Leptothrix cholodnii SP-6: one gene and its partner. Each later gene encodes a partner of the first gene's protein in a complex. Links are inferred from orthologs where the notes say so. Each region holds a gene or a part of one and is shown on either strand. Other genes may lie near its edges.

What was found. The genes of interacting proteins can lie anywhere in the genome.
Region 2: the proteins of metK (region 1) and groL are in contact, whole or in part, in a cryo-EM structure (PDB 8P4O), measured with the Escherichia coli proteins. The link is inferred for Leptothrix cholodnii SP-6 from one-to-one orthologs.

What each region holds. Positions count from the first base shown.
Region 1 is NC_010524.1:127,596-131,361, forward strand. Bases 422-3,408 are described here. They hold metK (methionine adenosyltransferase), read right to left. Parts: upstream 2,513-3,408; coding sequence 1,331-2,512; downstream 422-1,330. Other genes in these bases: LCHO_RS00625 (DNA glycosylase AlkZ-like family protein), read right to left, coding at 422-1,285; LCHO_RS00635 (lysophospholipid acyltransferase family protein), read left to right, coding at 2,702-3,408. In the rest of the region: LCHO_RS00620 (hypothetical protein), read left to right, coding at 1-187; more of LCHO_RS00625, read right to left, coding at 203-421; more of LCHO_RS00635, read left to right, coding at 3,409-3,625; LCHO_RS00640 (LpxL/LpxP family acyltransferase), read left to right, coding at 3,622-3,766. UniProt on the Escherichia coli protein: Catalyzes the formation of S-adenosylmethionine (AdoMet) from methionine and ATP.
Region 2 is NC_010524.1:519,589-523,285, forward strand. The notes cover bases 405-3,322. They hold groL (chaperonin GroEL), read left to right. Parts: upstream 405-997; coding sequence 998-2,647; downstream 2,648-3,322. Other genes in these bases: holA (DNA polymerase III subunit delta), read left to right, coding at 405-487; groES (co-chaperone GroES), read left to right, coding at 662-952; LCHO_RS21900 (FkbM family methyltransferase), read right to left, coding at 2,719-3,322. In the rest of the region: more of holA, read left to right, coding at 1-404; more of LCHO_RS21900, read right to left, coding at 3,323-3,697.

The sequences.
Region 1 (3,766 bases):
CGCGCCGCAGACCCGGCCGCAGGACCGCTTCGAGCGCATCGACGGCGACTGCGTGGTGCTGCACCACGGCGAGATCACGACCCTGCAGGTCGACTACGTCCGCCTGGGCCGCACCACCGAACAGCCGCCGCGCCTGCAGCCGGTCGACGATCTGGTCGATGCCTTTGCGCCGACCCAGCCGGTGTGAGCGCGGGAGTTCGGTTCAGCCCAGGCCCAGGAAGTGATGCAGGCGGTCCAACTCCTCGTCGAGCGCCTGTCCGAACGCCACTTCCGCGGGCCGCTTGTCGACATAGCCCATGTCGGGCATCAGCCGGCCGGCCTGCACCTTCACGTTGGCCCAGCCGATGACCTGGTCGCGCCACAGCAGCGGCAGCGCGTAGTGGCCGCGCTGGCGCCGGGCGGCGGGTACGTAGGCCTCGAAGCGATAGGCCCAGCCCCAGAAGATCTCGAAGCGGCGGCGGTCCCAGACCACCGGGTCGAACGGCGCCAGCAGACAGACCCGCTCGGGCGAGTGGCGGCGGCTGCGGGCCGGGTCCTCGCCCACGGGCCAGTGCCAGCGCAGGCCGTCCACCTCGGCGCCGGGCCAGCGCGCCTGGGCGCGTTGCAGCGTGGCGGCGCGCAGGTGGCGCCATTGCGGCACCCCGCCGCCCAGCAGCAGGCCCAGCAGCTGCGACAGGCTGGGCGCAGGCAGCGGCGCATAGGTCTGCAGCAGCAGATCGGTCAGGGTGTCCAGCGCCAGCAAGGGGTCGGCGGCTTCCGGCGTGGCCTCGCGCACCGCGTACAGCCGGGTGCCGCCTTCGCGCCGTGCCACGCGCAACAGCCCGCGGTAGTGCATGCCGTCCAGCAGTTCGGTGCTGGCGCGCGAGCGGCCGCCGAACCAGTTGCCCACCGTGCCGTGGTCGAACTGCGCGTCGACCTCGCGCGGGTGGGCCACGCCGCGCTGGCGCACGAAGTCCTGCACCGCGCGGGCCTGCTGCCAGCGGTCGTCGTCCCACGCCCGGCGCGCCTGGCGCGGCTGCAGCAAGGCCTGCACGCGGCGCGGCACGAAGCCGTAGTTGACGAAGAAGTCTTCCTCGACCCCCAGCCTCGGGTAGCGCTGCTCCAGCTCGCCGGCGCGGTAGTCGCGCACGCGGTGGCGCAGCGTCAGGTCCTGGGCCTTGGCCGGCGCCCGCAGCGGGTCGGCCTGGACAAAGCCCAGGCGCTGCAGTGCGGCCGGCAAGGTAGTGGGTGCGAACAGGCTGCGGGCCAGCGCGTGGCGCCGCAGCTGTTCCAGGCGCAGGGTCATGGGCAGACGATGCCGACGAGTGGCCTGCGGCCCGGGTGTCTGGCTTCAGAGACCGGCGGCAGCCCGCAGCACCTGGGCCTTGTCGGTGCGCTCCCACGTGAACTCGGGCTCCTCGCGGCCGAAGTGGCCGTAGGCGGCGGTCTTCTGGTAGATCGGCCGCAGCAGGTCGAGCATCTGGATGATGCCCTTGGGCCGCAGGTCGAAATGGGCTTCGACCAGCTTGGCGATCTCGGCGTCGGGGATGACGCCGGTGCCTTCGGTGTAGACCGTGATGTTCATCGGCCGCGCCACGCCGATCGCGTACGCCACCTGGATCTGGCACTGGCGCGCCAGGCCGGCGGCCACGATGTTCTTGGCCACGTAACGTGCGGCGTAGGCGGCCGAGCGGTCGACCTTGGTCGGGTCCTTGCCCGAGAACGCGCCGCCACCGTGCGGGCAGGCGCCGCCGTAGGTGTCGACGATGATCTTGCGGCCGGTCAGGCCGCAGTCGCCCTGCGGGCCGCCGATGACGAAGCGCCCGGTCGGGTTGATCAGGTACTGGGTCTCGGCCGTGATCCATTCTTTCGGCAGCACCGGCTTGATCAGCTCTTCGCGGATCGCCTCGTAGAACGACGGGATCATCTTGTCGCCCAGGCTCTGCTCGGGGCTGTGCTGGGTGCTGAGCACGATGGTGTCGATCGAGTGCGGCTTGCCGTCGACATAACGCATCGTCACCTGGCTCTTGGCGTCCGGGCGCAGGAACGGCAGGCGGCCGTCCTTGCGCAGCTGCGCCTGACGCTCGACCAGCCGGTGCGCGTAGTAGATCGGCGCGGGCATCAGCTCGGGCGTCTCGTCGCAGGCGTAGCCGAACATCAGGCCCTGGTCGCCGGCGCCGGTGTTGAGGTGGTCGTCGCTGGCGTGATCGACGCCCTGGGCGATGTCGTTGCTCTGCTTGTCGTAGGCGACCAGCACCGCGCAGCCCTTGTAGTCGATGCCGTACTCGGTGTTGTCGTAGCCGATGCGCTTGATGGTGTCGCGCGCGACCTGGATGTAGTCGACGTGCGCGTTGGTGGTGATCTCGCCGGCCAGCACGACCAGGCCGGTGTTGGTCAGCGTTTCGGCGGCCACGCGGCTGCGCGGGTCCTGCTCGAAGATCGCGTCGAGAATGGCGTCGGAGATCTGGTCGGCGACCTTGTCGGGGTGGCCTTCGGAGACGGATTCGGAAGTGAAGAGGAAGTCGTTCGCCACGTGAGGGCTCCAGGGTTGAGGACGTCAGGCGGTTCGCCTTGGGTCTCGGGGGAGCTCGCGGCGAACGCTTTAGCGGATTCGGATCAGCACCTTTCGGTGAAGCGTGTCGGACAATCCGTGCATGGATTTCCGACCCGTCGCCCCGCAAGTTGTTCTTTAACTCGGCGAAGTGGCAATTTTAATACCGTGATATCGACCCTGTTCCGTCTAACAGCCCGGCTTCCGCTGGGCTTTTTGCAGCGCATGGGCGGCCCGCTGGGCTGGCTGGCGTATTGGGCCTCGCCGAGCTACCGGCGCCGCATGCACGACCACGTCGCCCAGGCCGGGCTGGCCTGGCCGCAGGCGCGGGCCGCGGTGGCGTCGACCGGCCGCATGATGGCCGAGCTGCCCTGGCTGTGGAGCCGGCCGCCCGAAGCGCGTTTCGGCGCGCTGGTGCAGTGGCAGGGCGAGGCGCACGTCGAGGCCGCCCTCGCCGCCGGCCGCGGGCTGGTGCTGATGACGCCGCATGCGGGCGCCTTCGAGGTCATCGCGCAGGCCTATGCCGAGCGCTTCGGCCACGTCCAGCCGATGACCGCGCTCTACCGGCCGGCCCGCAAGGCCTGGCTGCGCGATCTGGTGGCCGGCTCGCGCAACCGCCCCGGCCTGCTGACCGCGCCGGCCACGCTGTCGGGCGTGCGGCAGATGATCCGCGCGCTGCGCAACGGCGGCACGATCGGCCTGCTGCCCGACCAGGTGCCGCCCGAAGGCATGGGCGTGTGGGCGCCGTTCTTCGGCCGGCCGGCCTACACCATGACGCTGGCCGCACGGCTGGTGCAGCAGACCGGCGCAGCCTGGCTGCCGGTGGTCTGCGAGCGGCTGCCGGACGCGCGCGGCTACGTGATCCGCGTCGACCCCCCGACCGAGCCGATGCCGGGCACGCCCGGCGCCCCGCCGGTCGACACGAGCACCGATCCCAACGCGGTGGCCATCGCCGCGGCCACCCTCGTCAACCGCGCGATGGAACGCCTGATCCTCGGCCTGCCGGGCCAGTATCTGTGGGGCTACCACCGCTACAAGAATCCCCGTCAGGCCGAGGCGGCGAGCGATGCGCCGCAGGCTGGGGGCAACCCATGAGCGATTTCTCCGCAAACGTCCTGCTCGGCCTGCTCAAGCTGCTGCAGCGCCTGCCGCTGCGCCTGCAGGCGGCGCTCGGCCGTGGCCTGGGCTGGCTGTTCTGGCACCTGGCCAGCGCGCGCCGCAAGGTGGCGCTGCGCA
Region 2 (3,697 bases), 390 kb from region 1 along the record:
GCTGACCTTCGAGCAGGTCGAGGGCGCGGTGCTGAACGTCGCGCGCTACGACGTCTTCAAGCTCGGCGAGTCGGTGCTGGCCGGCCAGGTGGCGCGCGCGCTGCGCATGCTCGAGGGCCTGCAGGCCGAGGGCGAAGCCGCCGTGCTGGTGCACTGGACCTTGAGCGAAGACCTGCGCTCGCTCGCGCGCGTGCAGGCGGCGCTGCAGCAGGGCCGGCCGCTGCCGATGGCCTTGCGCGAGGCGCGGGTCTGGGGCGTCAAGGAAAAGCTCTTCGAGCGCATCGTGCCCGGCCTGTCCACCGAGCGGCTGGCCGAGCTGATCGCCGCCGCCCACCTGTGCGACGGCATCGTCAAGGGCCTGCGCGCACCGGGCTGGCCGCAGGATCCGTGGGCCGCCTTGCAGCGCCTGCTGCTGATGACCATCGACGCGCTGCCGGGGCAGGGCGGCGGCGCCAAGACCGCCGCGCGGCTGGCCCTGCGCGCCTGATCGCGGCGCACGTGCCCACACAAATCGTGCGGGCGCCCCTCTTGAAACGCGGCGGACCGTTCCTATAATCTGTTTTCGTTAGCACTCGCCGGTGGTGAGTGCTAGTGGTCCAGGCTCCCGTCCAAGGGGCCGGACGCCCCACCCGAATCCAGCTCAGCCTACCTAGGAGATGCAATGAAGCTTCGTCCCCTGCACGATCGCGTGATCGTCAAGCGCCTTGAACAAGAAACCAAGACCGCATCGGGCATCGTCATCCCCGACAACGCCGCCGAAAAGCCTGACCAAGGCGAAGTGCTGGCCGTCGGCCCGGGCAAGCGCAATGACAAGGGTGATTTCGTCGCCCTGAACGTGGCCGTCGGTGACCGCGTCCTGTTCGGCAAGTACAGCGGCCAGACCGTCAAGGTCGACGGCGACGAACTGCTCGTGATGCGCGAAGAAGACCTCTTCGCCGTGGTCGGCAAGTAAGCCACCACGCCACGCACCCGAACAACTGAATCTGGAGAATTGAACATGGCAGCAAAAGACGTGATCTTTGGCGGCGAGGCACGTGCCCGCATGGTCGAAGGCGTGAACATCCTGGCCAACGCGGTCAAGGTCACCCTGGGCCCCAAGGGTCGCAACGTGGTGCTCGAGCGCTCGTTCGGCGCCCCGACCGTGACCAAGGACGGTGTGTCCGTGGCCAAGGAAATCGAGCTCAAGGACAAGCTGCAGAACATGGGCGCGCAGATGGTCAAGGAAGTTGCTTCCAAGACCAGCGACAACGCCGGTGACGGCACCACCACCGCCACCGTGCTGGCCCAGGCCATCGTGCGCGAAGGCATGAAGTACGTGGCCGCCGGCATGAACCCGATGGATCTGAAGCGCGGCATCGACAAGGCGGTGCACGCCCTGGTCGCCGAGCTGAAGAAGGCTTCGAAGGCCACCACGACGTCGAAGGAAATCGCCCAGGTTGGCTCGATCTCGGCCAACAGCGACGAATCGATCGGCACCATCATCGCCAACGCGATGGACAAGGTCGGCAAGGAAGGCGTCATCACCGTCGAAGACGGCAAGTCGCTGGACAACGAGCTCGACGTCGTCGAAGGCATGCAGTTCGACCGCGGCTACCTGTCGCCGTACTTCATCAACAACCCCGAGAAGCAAGCCGCGCTGCTGGACAACCCGTTCGTCCTGCTGTTCGACAAGAAGATCTCGAACATCCGCGACCTGCTGCCCACGCTGGAGCAGGTGGCCAAGGCCGGCCGTCCGCTGCTGATCATTGCTGAAGAAGTCGACGGCGAAGCGCTGGCGACCCTGGTGGTCAACACCATCCGCGGCATCCTGAAGGTCGTGGCCGTCAAGGCGCCTGGCTTCGGCGACCGCCGCAAGGCCATGCTCGAAGACATCGCCATCCTGACCGGCGGCAAGGTCATCGCCGAAGAAGTCGGCCTGACGCTCGAGAAGGTCACGCTGGCCGATCTGGGCCAGGCCAAGCGCGTCGAAGTGGGCAAGGAAAACACCACCATCATCGACGGCGCCGGTGCCGCTGGCGACATCGAAGCCCGCGTCAAGCAGATCCGCATCCAGATCGAAGAAGCCACCAGCGACTACGACCGTGAAAAGCTGCAAGAGCGCGTGGCCAAGCTGGCCGGCGGTGTTGCACTGATCAAGGTCGGCGCGGCCACCGAAGTCGAGATGAAGGAAAAGAAGGCCCGTGTCGAAGACGCCCTGCACGCAACCCGCGCAGCCGTCGAAGAAGGCATCGTGGCTGGCGGCGGCGTGGCTCTGCTGCGTGCCAAGCAGGCTGCTGGCGAGATCAAGGGCGACAACGCCGACCAGGACGCCGGCATCAAGCTGGTCCTGAAGGCGATCGAAGCCCCGCTGCGCGAAATCGTCTACAACGCCGGCGGCGAAGCCTCCGTCGTCGTGAACGCCGTGCTGGCCGGTTCGGGCAACTACGGCTTCAACGCCGCCAACGACACCTATGGCGACATGATCGAAATGGGCATCCTGGACCCGACCAAGGTGACCCGCACCGCGCTGCAGAACGCCGCGTCGGTCGCATCGCTGATGCTGACCACCGAGTGCATGGTTGCCGAGGCTCCGAAGGATGAAGCCGCCGGCGGCGGCATGCCCGGCGGCATGGGTGGCATGGGCGGCATGGGCGGCATGGACATGTGATGTCCGCCGTCTGAGCACGGCTCAGGCAAGTGAGAAGGGCCGCGGTGACGCGGCCCTTTTTTATTGTCCGGTCAGTACATCACCCGGTTCGTGAGCCGGATGTTGTTGATCAGCAGTCGCCGGTTGACGTCGGCACGATCGATCGGCTCGACGCCGTGAAATGACCGCTCCGTCTTCGGAAAGGCGAGCAGCCGGTTGGGCAGGAAATCGACCCGTCCGACCTGATCGAATTTCGCGTGTGGATAGTGAGGGCCGCCCCAGCAGGTGAAGTCGGCTTGTTTGGGCCGGTAGAGCGACGTGCCCAGTTCCTGCATGGAGGTGTCCGACGGCAGATAGAAGAGGAACGTCACCAGCCGATGTGGCGCATCGGTGTGCGGTCCGATGGCGTAGCGGGTCTGGTCGTTGACCAGCAGCGCATCGCCACGCACGTTGAGTTGGCCTTCGGCCCGCTGCACGGCGGCGATGCGTGGTTCCAGTGCTTGGTGGAACTTCTCGACAAACGCTTGCAGGAATGTGTCGCTGTACATCCAGTCCGCGAGTTCGCGCCAGAAGCGCGCCTGCTCCTGGCTCAGACGGGCGAAGTCGCTTTCTTCAAAGAGCGTGGTCATGCGCTCCTTGTAGTTGTCCTTGCCGACACGTCCGGTTTCGCTCAGCGGCCGCATGCTCGACAAGGCCGGGAACTGGCGCAGCATCTCGGCGTAGTAGTCGGGCGGGAACACGTCGTCGATCACCGCATGCGGGAACGGCGCGTCGGTGACCGGCGCCTGCGCAACCCGCTCCAGCACGTGGTGCAACACGTCTCGGGCCCGGCTCGACATCGGCAGCCTGAGCGTGGTGCGCTGGATCAGTTCGACCTTCTTTTCAAGCTGGCGCGTGAAGATGAACTCGCCGACGCCCTCGAAGGCCCCCGACGCCCGCAGAGCGCCCTGGGCCTGCTGCGGGTCATGGCTGAAGCCGAGTTCATGCAAGGTCTGGATCACCTGCCGGTGTTCGTCCAGATGGGTGTTGAGTTCGACCAGGACGGTCTTGACCTTCGGATCGCGCAAGGTG